DNA from 2 places in the Cupriavidus sp. MPR-AND1C genome. Region 2 is predicted to be linked to the other one. Evidence: riboswitches for the same ligand, from Rfam matches in the RefSeq annotation. Region 2 holds a riboswitch; the other holds the start of a gene.
What was found. Region 2 has a riboswitch for ZMP and ZTP ahead of AC1RWI_RS25845 (LysE family translocator). Riboswitches for the same ligand answer to the same signal wherever they lie in the genome.

Region 1: another riboswitch for ZMP and ZTP. It lies ahead of glyA (serine hydroxymethyltransferase); the one in region 2 lies ahead of AC1RWI_RS25845 (LysE family translocator).

What each region holds. Positions count from the first base shown of each region.
Region 1 covers NZ_JBXASU010000178.1:170-4,257, forward strand. The annotation lists partial or broken gene AC1RWI_RS37735 (cell envelope integrity TolA family protein) at 1-15, opposite strand, end outside; gene tolR (protein TolR) at 31-468, opposite strand; gene tolQ (protein TolQ) at 511-1,194, opposite strand; gene ybgC (tol-pal system-associated acyl-CoA thioesterase) at 1,191-1,595, opposite strand; ZMP/ZTP riboswitch at 1,757-1,859, shown strand; gene glyA (serine hydroxymethyltransferase) at 1,981-3,228, shown strand; gene nrdR (transcriptional regulator NrdR) at 3,375-3,842, shown strand.
Region 2 covers NZ_JBXASU010000058.1:14,557-27,109, reverse strand. The annotation lists gene AC1RWI_RS25875 (MFS transporter) at 1-86, shown strand, start outside; gene AC1RWI_RS25870 (RBBP9/YdeN family alpha/beta hydrolase) at 118-732, shown strand; gene AC1RWI_RS25865 (porin) at 1,421-2,626, shown strand; gene AC1RWI_RS25860 (hemerythrin domain-containing protein) at 3,134-3,697, opposite strand; gene AC1RWI_RS25855 (hypothetical protein) at 4,013-4,195, shown strand; gene AC1RWI_RS25850 (nuclear transport factor 2 family protein) at 4,195-4,455, shown strand; ZMP/ZTP riboswitch at 4,493-4,576, shown strand; gene AC1RWI_RS25845 (LysE family translocator) at 4,597-5,229, shown strand; gene AC1RWI_RS25840 (DNA polymerase II) at 5,329-7,704, opposite strand; gene AC1RWI_RS25835 (SDR family NAD(P)-dependent oxidoreductase) at 8,032-8,886, opposite strand; gene AC1RWI_RS25830 (citryl-CoA lyase) at 8,888-9,685, opposite strand; gene AC1RWI_RS25825 (class I adenylate-forming enzyme family protein) at 9,682-11,244, opposite strand; gene AC1RWI_RS25820 (tripartite tricarboxylate transporter substrate binding protein) at 11,267-12,262, opposite strand; gene AC1RWI_RS25815 (IclR family transcriptional regulator) at 12,365-12,553, shown strand, end outside.

The sequences.
Region 1 (4,088 bases), on a different contig from region 2:
GGCGGCGGTTTTCATCGCGTGGGTCGGTGCTTACTTGGGCTTGACCATCAGGCCGACGCGCTTCACGCCATCAGCCTTGAGCACTGACATGACGTCCAGCACGGCTTCGTACTTGACCGAGCGGTCGGCGGCGATCACCACCGGCTGATCGGGATTCTCGTTCTGGCGCTGATGCACGAAATCGATCAGGCCCTGCTTGTCGAGCTTGCGCTCGAAGCTGTTGCCGGCGTTATCCTTGCCACGCGCGGTCAGTGCGCCGTCCTCATGCACGGTCACCACGATAGGGGGCGCCTTTTGCTGCTGGGTGGCGTTGGCCACGCTGGGCAGGTCAACCACGGCGGGATTCACGATCGGTGCCGCCACCATGAAAATGACGAGCAGCACCAGCATCACGTCAATGTAAGGCACGACGTTGATGTCGGCGCTGGCCCGGCGGCGCGAGCCGCCACGGCGCTGTATCGCTGCCATTGCTGGTTCTCCTTGACCGAAGACGTTGGTGGCTTCGGCGCTTTAGCGGGTCTGCCGTTGCAGGATGTTCAGGAACTCTTCCATGAAACTCTCGAAGCGGATGGCCAGGCGATCCACTTCGGTGGCGTAGCGGTTGTAGGCAATGACAGCCGGAATCGCCGCGAACAGGCCGATGGCGGTGGCGACCAGCGCCTCCGCAATGCCGGGCGCCACGGCCGCAAGCGTTGCCTGCTGCACATTGGACAAGCCGCGGAAGGCGTTCATGATCCCCCATACAGTGCCGAACAAGCCGATGTACGGGCTGACCGAACCCACCGATGCCAGGAACGGAAGGTGCGATTCCATCACATCCATCTCGCGCTGATAGGCCGCGCGCATCGCACGCCGCGCGGCATCGAGCAGTGCGCCGGCGTCATTGTTGCGCTCGCGCGCCTTCAGGTACTCGCCCATGCCGGATTCAAAGATCCGTTCCAGCGCGCCTGTGTTGTGACGATTATTGGCTGCGCTCTGATACAGGGCCTGCAGGTCGCCGCCGGCCCAGAAGTCGCGCTCGAAACCCTCGGTCTGTGTGCGCGCGGCGCGCAGGGAGAAATGCTTACGGAAGATATATGTCCACGAGAACAGGGACATCACCAGCAGCAGGGCCATGACGGCCTGCGCCAGCACACTGGCGTGCAGCACCAGCGAAATGATCGACAGGTCTTGCGTGACGGTCACGGGATTCATCGAGCGGTCTTGATGGTTGCAAGGACGGGAGCGGGAATGGGAGTCGGGCGAAATGTGCTACGATCAACACATCCAACCCGGATGGCGCCAGTAGCCAGCAATTGCTCTCCACGCCAGGCTTCCTGGGCGAATTGGACCGACGCCGGGCCAACCCGTTCAATCTGTGTCCGGATCTCAAGCAAGTCGTCCAGACGGGCGGGGGCATTGTAGTCCACCGCCGTGCTTCTGACGATGAAGACGACGCCGGACTCATCGGCCAGCGCTTGCTGCTCGATGCCTAGCGAGCGCAGCCACTCGGTACGGGCGCGCTCGAAGAACTTGAGGTAATTGGCGTAGAACACTACGCCGCCTGCGTCGGTGTCTTCCCAGTACACCCGCAAGGCCCACACATTGTTGCTCATGGCCGCGATTGTAACGGCAGCCGACCCGACCCGGTGTAAACCCTTGTCTGACATTACAACAATTACATGACCTGACGGACAAGGCATTGACTTTCGGTCTTTGGGCCCACGGCACTGTCTTGCAGCGAGCCAGCGCCTCGCGTTAAACTGCCGCCAACCATTCCATCTTGCGCGACTGGCGAAGTCAGTGGGCACTACCACGAGGAAGCGCAAAGTTCTCTGGCGCGATGTTTCAAGCGCCTGCCGCTCGCCTGGGCAGCGAATGGGAAGCAGGGTGCGCCCTGCGCCGGATAGCTAACGCGACCGGCGCCGGTCGCCTGTGCCTTCCCCGCGCGCCCTACCCCGAAGCCATTCGGAATTCCCCTTTTTCAGACGAGTTTTCGCCATGTTCGAACGCAGCCGCTATACGATCGACCAGATCGACCCCGAGCTTTTTGCCGCCATCCAGAAGGAAGACCAGCGCCAGGAAGAGCACATCGAGCTGATCGCCTCGGAAAACTACACCTCGCCGGCCGTGATGGCCGCGCAAGGCTCGCAACTGACCAACAAGTACGCCGAAGGCTATCCCGGCAAGCGCTACTACGGTGGCTGCGAGTACGTCGACATCGTGGAGCAGTTGGCCATCGACCGCGTCAAGCAACTGTTCGGCGCCGAAGCCGCCAACGTGCAGCCCAATTCCGGCTCGCAGGCCAACCAGGGCGTGTTCTTCGCGGCCCTGAAGCCGGGCGACACCATCATGGGCATGAGCCTGGCCGAAGGCGGCCACCTGACCCACGGCATGGCGCTCAACATGAGCGGCAAATGGTTCAACGTGGTCAGCTACGGCCTGGACGCAAACGAAGACATCGACTACGACGCGCTGGAAAAGCTGGCCCAGGAAAAGAAGCCCAAGCTGATCATCGCCGGCGCCTCGGCCTTCGCCCTGCGCATCGACTTCGAACGCATCTCCAAGGTGGCCAAGTCCATCGGCGCCCTGTTCATGGTCGACATGGCCCACTACGCCGGCCTGATCGCCGCCGGCGAGTACCCCAACCCGGTGCCGCACGCCGACTTCGTCACCACCACCACCCACAAGAGCCTGCGCGGCCCGCGCGGTGGCGTGATCCTGATGAAGGCCGAGCATGAGAAGGCCATCAACTCGGCCATCTTCCCCGGCATCCAGGGCGGCCCCCTGATGCACGTGATCGCCGGCAAGGCAGTCGCCTTCAAGGAAGCCCTGTCGCCCGAGTTCAAGACCTACCAGCAGCAAGTGGTCAAGAACGCCCGCGTGCTGGCCGAAACCCTGATCGAGCGCGGCCTGCGCATCGTCTCCGGGCGCACCGAAAGCCACGTCATGCTGGTCGACCTGCGCGCCATGCAGATCACCGGCAAGGAAGCCGAAAAGGTCCTGGGCGAGGCGCATATCACCGTCAACAAGAACGCCATCCCCAACGACCCGGAAAAGCCGTTCGTCACCTCGGGCATCCGCCTGGGCTCGCCGGCCATGACCACCCGCGGCTTCAAGGAAGAAGAAGCCCGCCTGGTGGCCAACCTCGTCGCCGACGTGCTGGAAAACCCGCACGACCTGGCCAATATCGCTCGCGTGCGCGAGCAAGTGGCAGCCCTGACCAAGCGTTTCCCGGTCTACGGCTAAAGCCCGGCGCCACCCGCCACCCGCGGGTGGCCGGCAGCCCCGCCGCGCCTGCGGCGGGCCTTGCCAACCCAGCCCGGCGCGACACAGAATGACAAGACGCTGCCTGCGCGGCACGCGCCCCGGCTCATACTTCGAGGTGGTCAGGCATGAAATGCCCTTTTTGCGCACACTCCAACACCCAGGTCCTGGACACGCGCATGTCGGAAGAAGGCGATACGGTGCGCCGCCGCCGCCGCTGTGAATCCTGCGACCGCCGCTTCACCACCTATGAGCGGATCGAACTATTCTTCCCCGCCATCGTCAAGAAAAACGGCTCCCGCGCGGACTATACCCGCGACAAGCTGAAAGACTCGATGCGCCTCGCCCTGCGCAAGCGCCCGGTCTCGGCCGAAGCCATCGACGCCTCCATCACCCGCATCGAAGAGAAACTGCTCGCCCTCGGCGAGAAGGAGATCCCCAGCAGCCAGGTCGGGGAGCTGGTCATGCGCGAGCTGCGCCGGTTGGACAAGATTGCTTACATCCGGTTTGCTTCGGTGTATCGAAGTTTTGAGGACGTGTCGGAATTCCGCGACATGCTGGATGAATTTTCGACGTCTACCCCACGGAAGGGGTAGCAGACTCCCAACGAAAGTTGTTTAATCTGCACTACCTTCTAATGCGGAAACAGAAGGTGCGGTGGACTCGCCCGGAGAGGCGAAATACGCCAACAAGAAAAAAACAATTTTCGGACGGGAGTCGAACATGGGTCAGCCTTCCTGCCTTGCGGCAGCGGGCTTGGTTGCACTTGCGCGCGCCAGGCTATCGTGGGCACCGGGGAAAGCGCTGCGCAGTGCATGGGCAGCGCTGATCTATTCATGCCC
Region 2 (12,553 bases):
TCGTATTCCTCATCGCCAAGCCGCGCTACCTGCGCGACCTGCGGCTTGCCGAGGCGCGCAATGAGACGGAGCGCACCCTCGCCTGACGCTTCTTTCACCCACTGAGTAGACAAGCAGATGCAACGCACTGAATTACCCCCGATCGTCATTGTCCCCGGCCTGCGCGACCATGTCGCGGATCATTGGCAAACCTTGCTGGCCGACAAGTTGCGCGCGCACGGGCGCCAGGTCAGCGTCGTACCCCCGCTGGAACACGACAGGCTTGACTGTGCCGTGCAGGTGGCTGCGCTGGAACGCACGCTGGCGAGCCTGCGTGAGCCCGCCTTGCTGGTGGCCCACAGCGCCGGCGTCTTGACGACGGTGCACCGGGCGCGCCGATGCGCGCGCGCCGTGCATGGCGCGCTGCTGGCCGCACCGCCCGATTTCGATCATCCGTTGCCTGCGGGCTATCCGGACGAAGATACGCTGCGCCTGAACGGTTGGACACCCGCACCGCGCGCAGCCTTGCGCTTCCCAAGCATCGTTGCGGCCAGCCGCAACGATCCGCTTGCCCGCTTCGAGGAAGTCGCCGCACTGGCCAGCGCCTGGGGCAGCCGCCTGGTTGACCTCGGCAACGTGGGCCACCTCAACCCCGCCGCAGGCTATGGCGAATGGTCCCGCGCGGAGCCGCTCATTCAGGAGCTTTCGGAAATGGCCGAACTGATTGGCCAGGGCGAAGAGCGGACGGCTTAAGCGTCCAACGCCCCACGGGTCACGGCAGGAAACACCGCGACGTCTGGCTGAACTCGCTGCAAGTGTCTTCCATCCCGAAGACCTCCCCCAAAGCCACCTCGCCCTCGGCCAGCAGCGCGTTCATGTGGACGGCCTTCTCACAAAGGCGACGGCCTCCCGGTGCGATAACTCCGGATGCCCCCGCGATATTCCGCGGGGTAGCGCATCTGCCGGTGCTCCCCCCCAACCCTGGCAGCTGTAAAACCAGAAAAAAAACCCCCAGCTTCAAACCGAACGGCCGAATCGACTGACGGCTGGCTCGAAGTCTTCTTCGTGTTTCTCAAGCTTGGGCTGTCGTCTTTTGGCGGCCTGCTCTGCCTCGCTATACGACCCGGTTTGGACAACAGCGCTCCGGTGGCGTTTCTCCGACAGCGCCTACCCTGCGTTACCAAAACGCCGCGCATTGCCGCGCGGTTCTTGCGCCTTACACAGGCCAGCTTGCCCGTCACCTCCGGCTTTCATTTCTCGCCCGTCGACAGGCCCTGGCCTGCAACTGAATCCGCGGCGTCCACTTCCCGCCATGTACCGAAAATCTCGCGCTATCCGGAGTATCCCGCCCCCCTGCCATTGGGGGGTGCGCAGTGCCCGATTCTTTGCATGATGACGGCGTCTGCCACAGACGTAAAAATAGACAAGAGGAGAAAAGATAGTGAAGTTATCTGGCAATCTGAGCAAGCTGAATCTTGCACTCATCGCTGTGGGCGCGATCTGCGCCGGCAGCGCACATGCGCAAAGCGGCGTGACGCTGTATGGCGTGGCGGATATGAACGTAGAGTTCGCTAATCATGTCGGCACCGTTCCCAGCGCAGCCAACAAGTTCAATGCGGGCCCGTCCAACAGCGTCTACCGCATGGACTCCGGCGGCCTGTCCGGTTCGCGTTGGGGCTTGCGCGGTACCGAGGATCTCGGCAATGGCATGAAATCCGTTTTCGTTCTGGAAAGCGGCTTCAACCTGGATACCGGCACGTCGCAGCAAAGCAGTCGCCTGTTCGGTCGCCAGGCATACGTAGGCGTGCAGAGTACGCGGTTTGGCCAGGTGACTTTCGGCCGTCAGTACACGTCGATATTCGAAGGCCTTGCGAACTTCGTGCCGGCATCCTTTGCCACACAATATGAACCGATCGTGATGCTGACCGGCGCCAACTTCCGCGAGGACAACACCATCAAGTACTCCGGCCAGTTCGGTCCGGTGTCCGCACTGGCGCACTGGTCCTTCGGTACCGGCCTGGCGTTGCCGACGACGGTGGCCAACGGCCCGCTCCTCGGTGGCAATGGCGAAGTGCCGGGCCAGTTCCGCCGCGACACCGCTTATGGCGCGGCGCTGTCCTATATTGCCGGCCCTGTCGGCGTGGCGGTTGCTTACGACCAGTTCAACCCGACCATTTCCAACCCCTTGACCGCTGCTGCCCTAGGCAGTGGCAGCTTCAAGAAGGCTACCATCGCAGGAAGCTATGCGTTCGGCCCGGCAAAGATCATGGGCGGCTACCGCTGGGGTCAGAACAAGGACCAGAATGGCAGCCTGATCGAGCGCGACGACTTCTACTGGATCGGCGCCAACTACCAGGTGACGCCGGCGCTTGGCCTGACGCTCGAATACGACTACGACCACGTCAAGCGCTTCTTCGCCAGCACGTCAACCCCGAACCCGTGGCAAGTTGCGTTCATCGCCGACTACACGCTCTCCAAGCGAACTGATGTCTACCTGACCACGGCGTACGCAAAGAACGCGGGCCTGGGACTGGATTCCGCGATGATCGGCTACGCCAACAGCCTCTCCCTTGGCAATAGCTACACGCTTGCCAGCGGCCAAAGCAACATGCTCGGCGTCGCCGTAGGTATTCGCCACAAGTTCTAAGGAAAGTCCGCTGGTATGTAACAAGGTCATGCTTGCATGGCAGTGCGGGCAGTCCTGCAGATGCGCCCGCGAGCATCCCGCCTCTCTCATGCTCTTTGTGCCACCTCGGTGGCACTTTTTTTGGCCCAGTGCTGATGCCGCGGCACCGGGTTCAACAGCGAGCGCACAACCACAGCACCTCCGAGCCTGAGCGGCCATTTCAAAAAGATCCTGGCGTCGTTGCGCGGCCTTGGCCGATCCACTTGTACTGTCTGCGGCGCGCGCCTGGCCGGGTGCGCATCCCAGGCTTGCCCGACGGAAGGTCCTTCTATCAAACCGCCATGGAGACACGCGTCGCACAGGGCGACCCTTCGCAATGGGCCGGGACGAGCCGTCGGCCGACGGCGGTTCATCGGCCTGTACGGACAACCACCAATGCAGGAAATGGGGCCGGCAGCCGAGCGGAGCGCTGACGTGTTCCGCTGCGCCAGGCTGGCAATGGATCTGGTCGGTGGGGAGATGCCGAAACTAGCCCTGGCCGGACACGCTCAACTCACTTTCGATTTGCTTGCGTAGCATCGCGAAACGCTCTTGGACGTTTTCCCCGAAGAGCGGATCGTCGCTCGCCGGAACGGCAGCGTCAACGGCTGCCCAATCCTCGCGCGTTAGTAGCTGAGCCGCGCGCGGCATGACGCGTTGCTCCTCTGTCGAAAGATGATTTCGATAGTACACAAGGTACATCGCTCCGGCGGCCTCCAGAGCCGTGCGCGAACTGATCAGATCTCCTTCAGCCTCATTGAGGCGGTCCGATAGCGTTTCGCCCACCATGGCAATCACACGATGTTCCTGCTGGATCCGACTAATCACGATCTGCATGCCGGGATCCCGCTCAATGAGCCGTGCGTATGCAACATCCTCACGGGGATGGTGAACGCGATCGCCGAAACTTCGCATGTAATAGATGATGATGCTCATCAAATTGTAATTTGGCCGCTCTCCCCGACCGAAGAGAATTACCTGCTCTTCCAAAATGTCCAGCAGTCGAGCGAAATGAATATGATCTTCGTGCCATAGCGCAAGTGGGGTGGTCACGGCGCGCTCCATGGAAACGGGTTATGCTCACATCGCCTTCGACACCATATCGAATCGAAGAGCCTTGCCTAGTACAGTATTCCTCCATCCAGAGATTGCCATGACCTAGATCAATGGATCGAAGCTAAAGCCCTGTACGGCTACGGCAGCCCGACCGGGCGCGACCCTTGCGCGACACCGGCTGCGCTGTATCGAAGGGCTGGATCGGCCGGTGAGCCGTCGTAGGCCGGCACGGCGGCGGACGGCTCTTCCCGATCCATGACTGGTTCCCGGATGCCCACACGACCGGACTGAACTGAGGCAAGGAGAACAGAAATGAGTATCTCGGCGTATTCGGCCTTCATGCCGGTCAAGCCCTGTTTCGACCTGGTGCGAACTGCCATGGGGGATCTCGTCGACGGCGAACCTTTCTTCGATTGCGCCGCCGACGACATAGTCTACGAAGTCCTCTACGATTTTCCGGGCTGGCCGAGAATCATCGAGGGCAAGGTGACCTGATGGAGCGTTTCCACGGCTACGGCAAGCACATCGTCGTCCATGCAGCAGACCACCTGATCAGGCGCCTGGCCGCGGATGGTCATGTCATCGTCATCGAGTACGAGGTGCATGGAACGATCGTGTCGACGGGCGTCCGCTACGACAACCGGTTCTGCTCGATCGTCAGTGTCGCCGCTCGGCGCATTGTTCACTGGCGAGACTACATGGACTCACTTGCCGCCTGGAACGCGCTTAGCCAGAACCGCTTCGCTTCATTTTGAAACAGCCTCTAGCGTATTTTCTCCTGTGCTATGCTTTCTGCACTCATGTGACTGGCGCATACAGATAGGCCACTATCGGGGAGCATGAGGTTGCTGGCCGCCGCGCGCCTGGGCATTACCTACTATCCTTGGAGATGGGTTATGCCTGATTTTGCACAGTTGCTCATGTTCGCTCTTGTGGCGTTAGGAATGGTTCTAACGCCGGGGCCGAACATGATTTATCTGATTTCCCGCTCAATTTGCCAAGGTAGACGCGCGGGCCTCATTTCATTGGGCGGCGTTGCGCTGGGCTTTGTGTTCTACATGCTCTGTGCGGCATTCGGAATTACGGCTTTCGTATTTGCGGTACCTTACGCATACGACACGCTTCGCATCGGCGGCGCTTTGTACCTTCTGTATCTTGCCTGGCAAGCGGTCAAACCGGGCGGACGGTCCGCGTTTGCGGTGCGCGACCTGCCGATCGATACCCCAGGAAAGCTCTTTGGCATGGGGTTTATCACTAACCTGGTGAATCCAAAAATCGCCGTCATGTATCTGTCTCTGCTTCCCCAATTTATTGCGGAAGGACATGGCAGTATTCTTACCCAGTCGCTGGCGCTCGGCAGCGTTCAGATTTCGATCAGCCTCGCTGTGAATGCACTGATCATCGTGACGGCGGGATCGATATCCACCTTCCTGTCGGGACGCCCGCAGTGGCTATCGGTGCAGCGCTGGCTGATGGGAAGCGTTCTGACAGGTCTGGCGGTGCGGATGGCATACGAATCCAAGAAATAGCGGCACCTTGCCAATACGCCGGCGAAGGTGAAAGCGCTGGCACCCAGGGCTTGGCGACGACACTGCCGGGCTGCGCAACCCCGACGCCCGGCCCCCCCGTCAAAACAACGCCTTCTGCCCCGTCACCAGCGTCTCGAACGCATCGCCCAGGAAGGGCAGGATGGCGTCGGCCACCGGCTGCAGCTGGCGCGTGAGATAGTGGTCGTAGTCGATGGGCGAGCGCCGGGTTTCCAGCGGCTCGGGGCCGGCCACCGTCATCACATAGCTGATCCAGCCGCCGTTCTGGTATTGCAGCGGACGGCCTTCCTTGCGGTTGAACTCGTCCGCGATGCGTGCCGCGCGCACATGCGGCGGCACGTTGCGCTGATAGTCTTCGAGCGTGCGGCGCAAGCGCTTGCGGTAGACCAGTTGCGCGTCGAACTCGCCGCTCATGGTGCGGCGGACATAGTCCCGCACGTATTCCCGGTACGGTTGCTTCTTGAACACGCGCTGATAGAGCGCTTGCTGGAACTGCTGGGCTAGCGGCGTCCAGTCCGTGCGTACCGTTTCCAGCCCCTTGTAGACCACCTCCTCGCTGCCGTCCGCCTTGGCGACCAGCCCCGCGTACCGCTTCTTGCTGCCCTGCTCGGCGCCGCGCACGGTGGGCATCAGGAAGCGGCGGTAGTGGGTCTCGTACTGCAGCTCCAGCGCACTCTCCAGGCCGTACTGTTGTTGCAGATGCTGCTGCCACCACTGGTTCACTTGCTGGACAAGCATGCGGCCAATCCTGTCGGCGCCTTCCTCGGCATGCGGCTGCATCAGCCAGACGAAGGTCGAATCGGTATCGCCATAGATCACCTGGTAGCCCTGCGCCTCGATCAGCTCGCGCGTGCGGTGCATGATCTCGTGGCCGCGCATGGTGATCGACGACGCCAGGCGTGGGTCGAAAAAGCGGCAGACGCTGGACCCTAGCACCCCGTAAAACGCATTCATGATGATCTTCAGCGCTTGCGACAAGGGCTTGTTGCCTTCGCGCTTGGCCGCTTCCCGGCCTTGCCAGATCTGCTTGACGATGGCTGGCAGGCAATGCCGGGTGCGCGAGAAGCGCGCGCCGCGAAATCCGGGCACCGAGCTTTCGTCGGACGGATCCTGCAGCCCTTCCACCAGCCCGAGTGGATCGATCAGGAAGGTGCGGATGATGGACGGGTACAGGCTCTTGTAGTCCAGCACCAGCACCGAATCGTACAGCCCGGGCTGCGAATCCATGACAAAGCCGCCGGGGCTGGCACCCTCCGGCACCTCGCCCAGGTTCGGGGCGACATAGCCCTGGCGATGCATCAGCGGCATGTACAGGTGCGTGAAGGCCGCCACGCTGCCGCCGCTGCGGTCCGCGGGCAAGCCGGTGACGGCGGCACGTTCCAGCAAGAAGGTCAGCAACTCGGTCTTGGCAAAGATCCGGGTCACCAGCTCGCAGTCCTTGAGGTTGTATCGAGCCAGCGCGGGCTTGTCCTGGGCAAAGCGGCGGTCGATCTCCGCCATGCGCTGATACGGGTTGTCGATGGACTTGCCCTCGCCTAGCAGCGTCTGCGCCACGTTCTCCAGGCTGAAGGATGGGAAGTTCCAGGTGGCGGAGCGCAGCGCTTCGATACCATCGATGATCAGGCGGCCGGCGGCGCAGGCAAAGAAATGGTTCTCCTTGAAGCCGTGCTCGCGCCACTCCAGCACATTGCCTGCCCGGCCAAACAGCAGCGGGACCTGATAGCGATCCGCATGCTTTTGCAGCACGCGCAGGTCGAACTGCACCACGTTCCAGCCGATGATGGCATCGGGATCATGCTGGGCTAGCCATTGGTTCAGCTTTTGCAGCATCAGCGGGTGGCTGGCGCAGTACTCCAGGTCAAAATCGAGCGCGCTGTCGTCGCCGTTGGGCGGGCCGAGCATATACACCTGGCGCTGGCCGCAGCCTTCCAGCGCGATCGAGTACAGGTCGCCGTGGGCGGTGGTCTCGATGTCCAGCGACACCAGCTTCAGCGTTGGCCGATAAGCTGGCCCCGGCTTCATCTGGCTGTTGAGCAGGGTGCCCCCGCCGTGGGCCGCGTTGGCCTCGCCGGCAAACCAGACGGGCGCGGTGATGAAGCGCTCCATCAGGTAGCGCTCCGGGGGGCGGATGTCGGCCTCGTAGACGCTGACGCCGGCTTCCTTCAGCAGCTTTTCCAGCTTGATGAGCTGACGGTAGTGCTGGCAGTACAGACCCAGCACCGGGCGGCGATGAAAATCCGCGAGCGGGAGTTCACGCAACGCCACATTGCGCTCACCGCGCAAGACCGCCTCGGCGGTCTCGCGCTGCTCCGCCGGGATAAATGCCACTGAGGGCTGATGCGCCAGGCGGATATGCCGGGGGCCGCTGTCGGTCGCCAGCCAGAACTCGACTTCCGTCCCGGCGGCCGTATCCCGCCAGTGCCGAGTCAGAAGAAAACCCTGTTGTCGTTGTGCCACCTGCCGCCTTTGAAAACCCACCCTGGCCGGCCATTTTACTGGTCCTTGGCCGGCCGGCCCCCTTCAGGCGCAGGTCAGGCGCCGGTCAGGCCGGATGGCGCGCCATGCCCTGCGCGCTCCTGATGGAGCTTGAACACGGCCACCGCCTGCACGGATGCCTGATCTTCGCTTGTCGTGGCAACCGATCGAGCGTCGGCTTCGGGAGGAAGACATCGGCAAGACTGAGTGGCTCTTTTGTCCCTCGCGCAATGGCGTTGCGCGAGTAATGATTAGCCGGCCATCTTTTTTTAAGCAACTACTGCACGTGGGGCGACGACGGATTGCGTGTCACACGAATTTCCCGGTGATGCCGCCATCCACCACGAGCTCCGTGCCGGTGACATAGGCCGCCGCATCGGAGGCGAGGAAGGCGCAGGCGTGGGCCACGTCCCATGCGCTGCCCATGCGGCACATCGGCACTTGCGCGGCGCGCGCACGCCGCGCCTCGTCCAGGCTGGTGCCGGAGAACATCTTCGCCACCGTGGTGGCGATGCGCGGCGTGTCGATCAGCCCCGGCACCACGGTGTTGGCGCGCACGCCATGTGGCGCATATTGTTGCGCCAGCATGCGCGTGAACTGCGTCACGGCGGCCTTGGTCACGCTGTAGGCCAGGTGCGGGTAGCCCACGTAGCGCATGCCGGCCACCGACGAGATGGCGATGATGGCGCCGCGCCCGCGCGCCACCATGTCGGGCAGCACCTGCTGGCTGGCCAGCAGCAGGCTGCGCACGTTGACGGCATGGATGCGGTCCAGGTCGTCCGCGGTGGTGTCCATCGGGCCACCGGTCTTGCCAATGCCCACGTTGTGATGCAGCACGTCCACCATGCCGAAGCGCTCGCGCGCCGCGGCAAAGAGCCTCACCACTTCGGCCTCCACGGACACATCGCCCGTGAAGGTCTCGGCGATGCCGCCTTCGGCCCGGATCAGCGCCGTGGTTTCCTCGGCCGAGGCCGCGTCACGGTCCACCACGCAGACCTGCGCGCCCAGGCGCGCGTAGGTCACGCTGGCCGCGCGGCCGATGCTCCAGCCCGGCCCCGCCGAGCCCGCGCCGGCGACAAAAACCGTGCGGCCCGGAAGATCGAGCGGCAACGCCGGCGGGCGTGCCGCCGGCGCGCTGTCGCCTGGGTTCGATCGGTTCGTCATGTCACGCGCCCTCCCCCGGCTGGTGCCCGCCTTCGCCCACGTAAGGAATCGCGTGCTCGATGGTGTCCCAGATAAAGCGGCCCGAGGGGCTTTGCTGCTCCTCCACGATATGCGCCACCAGCCCGGCCGCGCGCGAAATCACGGCAAAGCCGCGCATCACGGCCGTGGGCACGCCCAGCTCACCGAGCAAGGCGGCCACGGCGCCGGTGGCGTTGATGGTAATGGGCCGGCCGGCCACGGCATCCACCGCGCTGGACAGGCGCTCCAGCGCACGGATCTTGTCGCCGGCCAGGTCGGGCTCGGCGCGGCCCATGTCCAGCAGCTTGTAGGCGCGCGGGTCCACCGGCTTGTGCAGGTGGTGGCCAAAGCCGGGCACATGGCTCTTGATGGACTTGTAGTGGCGCGCGATCTCCATGGCCTCGGCATCGGGGTCGGCGGCCGCTCCGATGCGATCGAGCAGCTGCGCGCAGTTCTCCATGGTGCCCACGAAGGAGCTGCCCACGGCCAGCAGGCCGGCGGATACGGCGCCCTGCAGGTTTTCGGGCGCGCTCATGTAGATCAGCCGCGTGGCGATGGCGCTGGGCGTGAGGCCGTGCTCCATCAGCACGATCAGCACCACGTCGGTGATGCGCAGGTCCACCGGGCGCGGCGCGCGGCCCAGGATCTGCATGAGCATGACCTCGGTGAAGGTCTTTTTGCCCATCAGGTCCTCGACCAGGTCCGCGTCGCGGTAATGCAGGCTGGTAAGGGTATGGGTGCAAAGGCGTGTGACGGGCTTGGAGGAAGCGGAGGAAGTCATGATGGGTTCGCAGTGGGTTCGTTGGCAGGGGGCGGGGCCGATGGGACCGAAGGGGCTTCGGGGGCGATGGCGCGTTCGCGCACGGCGGTCTTGAGCACCTTGCCCACGGCGGAGCGCGGTAGGCTCACATGGAAGTGGACGCGCTTGGGCGTTTGCACGGGGCCCAGGCGCTCGCGCACAAAGGCAATCAGCTCGCCTTCGGTGGCATGCTGGCCGGGGCGCAGTTGCACGGCGGCCTGCACCGCCTCGCCCCATTTTTCGTCGGGCACGCCGAACACCGTGCATTCGTGCACCGCCGGGTGCTGGCCCAGCGCGTTCTCCACATCCACCGGATAGACGTTGAAGCCGCCGGTGATGACCATGTCCTTGAGCCGGTCCTTGAGGTACAGGTAGCCGCGCTCATCGATCAGGCCGCGGTCGCCCGTGTGCAGCCAGCCGTCCACCAGCGTCTCGGCGGTTTTCTCCGGCAGGCGCCAGTAGCCGCTCATCACCAGGTCGCCGCGCGCCACCACCTCGCCGACCTCGCCCGGGGGCAGCAGGCGGCCGTCCGGGGCCATGATGGCCACGTCGCTGAACCAGGTGGGCAGGCCCACGGCGGCCCAGTTGCGCTCGTCCTCGAAATCCTCGGGGCGCATCACGGTCAGGCTCTGCGGCGCCTCGGTCTGCCCGTAGGTGGTGCCCAGCACGGGGCCGAAGAACGCACGCACCTCGCGGATCTTCTCCGGCGGCATCGGCGCGCCGCCGTAGATCAGGCGGCGCAGGCAGGGGAAGTCCGCGCGCGCGGCGCCGGGCAGCGCCATCAGCATGTAGACCAGCGTTGGCGGCATGAAGCACACGGTGCCGCCGCGCTCGCGAAACGCCGTGCGCACCGCCTCGGCGCCAGCCTCGGCCAGCACCACGTGGCAGCCGCCCTGCGCCAGGATGGGCAACAGGTAGGTCGACGTGCCATGCGTGATCGGCGCGGCCACGATGTAGCGCTCGTGCTCATCAAAGCCCCAGGCCTGGATCTGGTTGGAGACGTTGGTCATCCAGGCGCGGTACGGCTGCATCACGCCCTTGGGCGCACCGGTGGTGCCGCCGGTGAACTTGATCGCCTGCGTGGCATCCTGCGGCAGCGCAAAGGCCGGGCGCGATGCGCCGGCATGCTGCGCGATCAACGCGGCCACCGAGCTCTGCCCGGGCGGCGGCGAGCCGCAATGGATGCGCGCGCCGGCCGCGCCCTCCAGCAGGCCGGCGCAGGCCGTATCGAGCACCAGGATGGAGGGCTCGGTGGCGTCGATGATGCGGCGGATCTCCGGCCGGGTGCTCTTGGGGTTCAGCGGCACCCAGACCTTGCCGCAGGCCAGCACCGCCAAGAGCGCGACGATGTGCTCGGCGCTATTCTTCGCGCAAATGCCCACGCGGCTCTGCAGGGTGTTGTCGAGCGCATTGAGCGCCGTGGCCAGTGCGGCCACCTGGGCAGCCAGCGCGTCGTAGCGGATCGCGCCTTCGGGGGCGTCGATCGCAATGTTGCCGGGCCAGCGCGCCGCGGCGCGCCAGAAGAAATCGATCGGGTACATGGTAAGCAACGCTCCTTGTTTCTTATTCGGCCTTGGCGCCGGACTGTTTCACCACGTCGTGCCAGCGCTTGGTTTCCGCCACGATCAGGCGGCGCAATTGCTCTGGCGAGCCGGGCTCGGGGGTGGCTGCCAGATCCTGCAAGCGCTGGCGCACCTCGGGCGCGGCCAGCACCTTGTCGAGGGCCGAGTTCAGGCGCTCGATCACCGGCCGCGGCGTGCCGGCGGGCGCGGCCAGGCTGAACCACGATTGCACGTCAAAGCCGGGAAAGCCCGACTCGGCAACGGTCGGCACCTCGGGCAGCAGCGGCGAGCGCTGGGCGCTGGTGATGGCAATGGCGCGCAGCCGCCCCGCCTTCACGTGCGGCAGCGCCGAGGGCGTGTTGTCGAACATCGATTGGACCTGCCCGCCCAGCAGGTCGGTCACCGCCGGCGCGCTGCCCCGATACGGGATGTGCAGCATGTTCAGCCGGGCCTGCATCTTGAACATCTCGCCCGACAGGTGGATGGACGAGCCGCTGCCCGACGAGGCAAAGGTGATGCCGTCCGGCGACGCCTTGGCAAAGCGGATGTAGTCGGCCAGGGTCTTCACCGGCAGCTTGGGGTTCACCACCAGGATGTTAGGAATCCTGGCGATCAGCCCGATGGGCTCGAAGTCCTTTTGCGGGTCGTAGCCAAGCTTGTCGTACAGCGACGCGTTGATGGTGTTGGCGATGGTGTAGACGTAGAGCGTGTAGCCATCGGGCGCGGACTTGGCCACCACTTCGGCGCCCACGTTACTGTTGGCGCCCGCCCGGTTGTCCACCACCATCGGCTGGCCCAGCTGCTCGCCCAGCTTGAGCGCGATGAGGCGCGCGATCACGTCCGTGGCGCCGCCGGCGGCGTAGCCGACCACGAGCTTGATGGGCTTGGTAGGCCAGGCGGCAGGCTGGGCATGAAGCGGCAGCGCGAGGCCGCCCGCCAGGCCAAGGGCCGCCGCGAACGCCAGCAGGCGCCGGCGCGATGCATTGTGGAAGGTCATGGTTTGTCTCCTGTTTTGGCAGTGCGATGCCGTCGCTAGCCCCCTTCTGGCCGCGCTGCGGCATACTGCGGGTGGCTTCCATCGACCGAGAAATTCTTCCCCATGCCTGCCCGCTCCGCCAATCAAAACGTCCGCCTGCCGGACGTTTCTGCCAAAGGCAAGGCAACCCTCAGCGCCCTTCCCGATGCCGCCGATGCCGCCGATGCCGCCGATACCACCGATACCACCGAGGCCGCCGAAGACGGCGGCAGCCGCACGCTGCGGCGCGGCCTGCAATTGCTGGATGCGGTG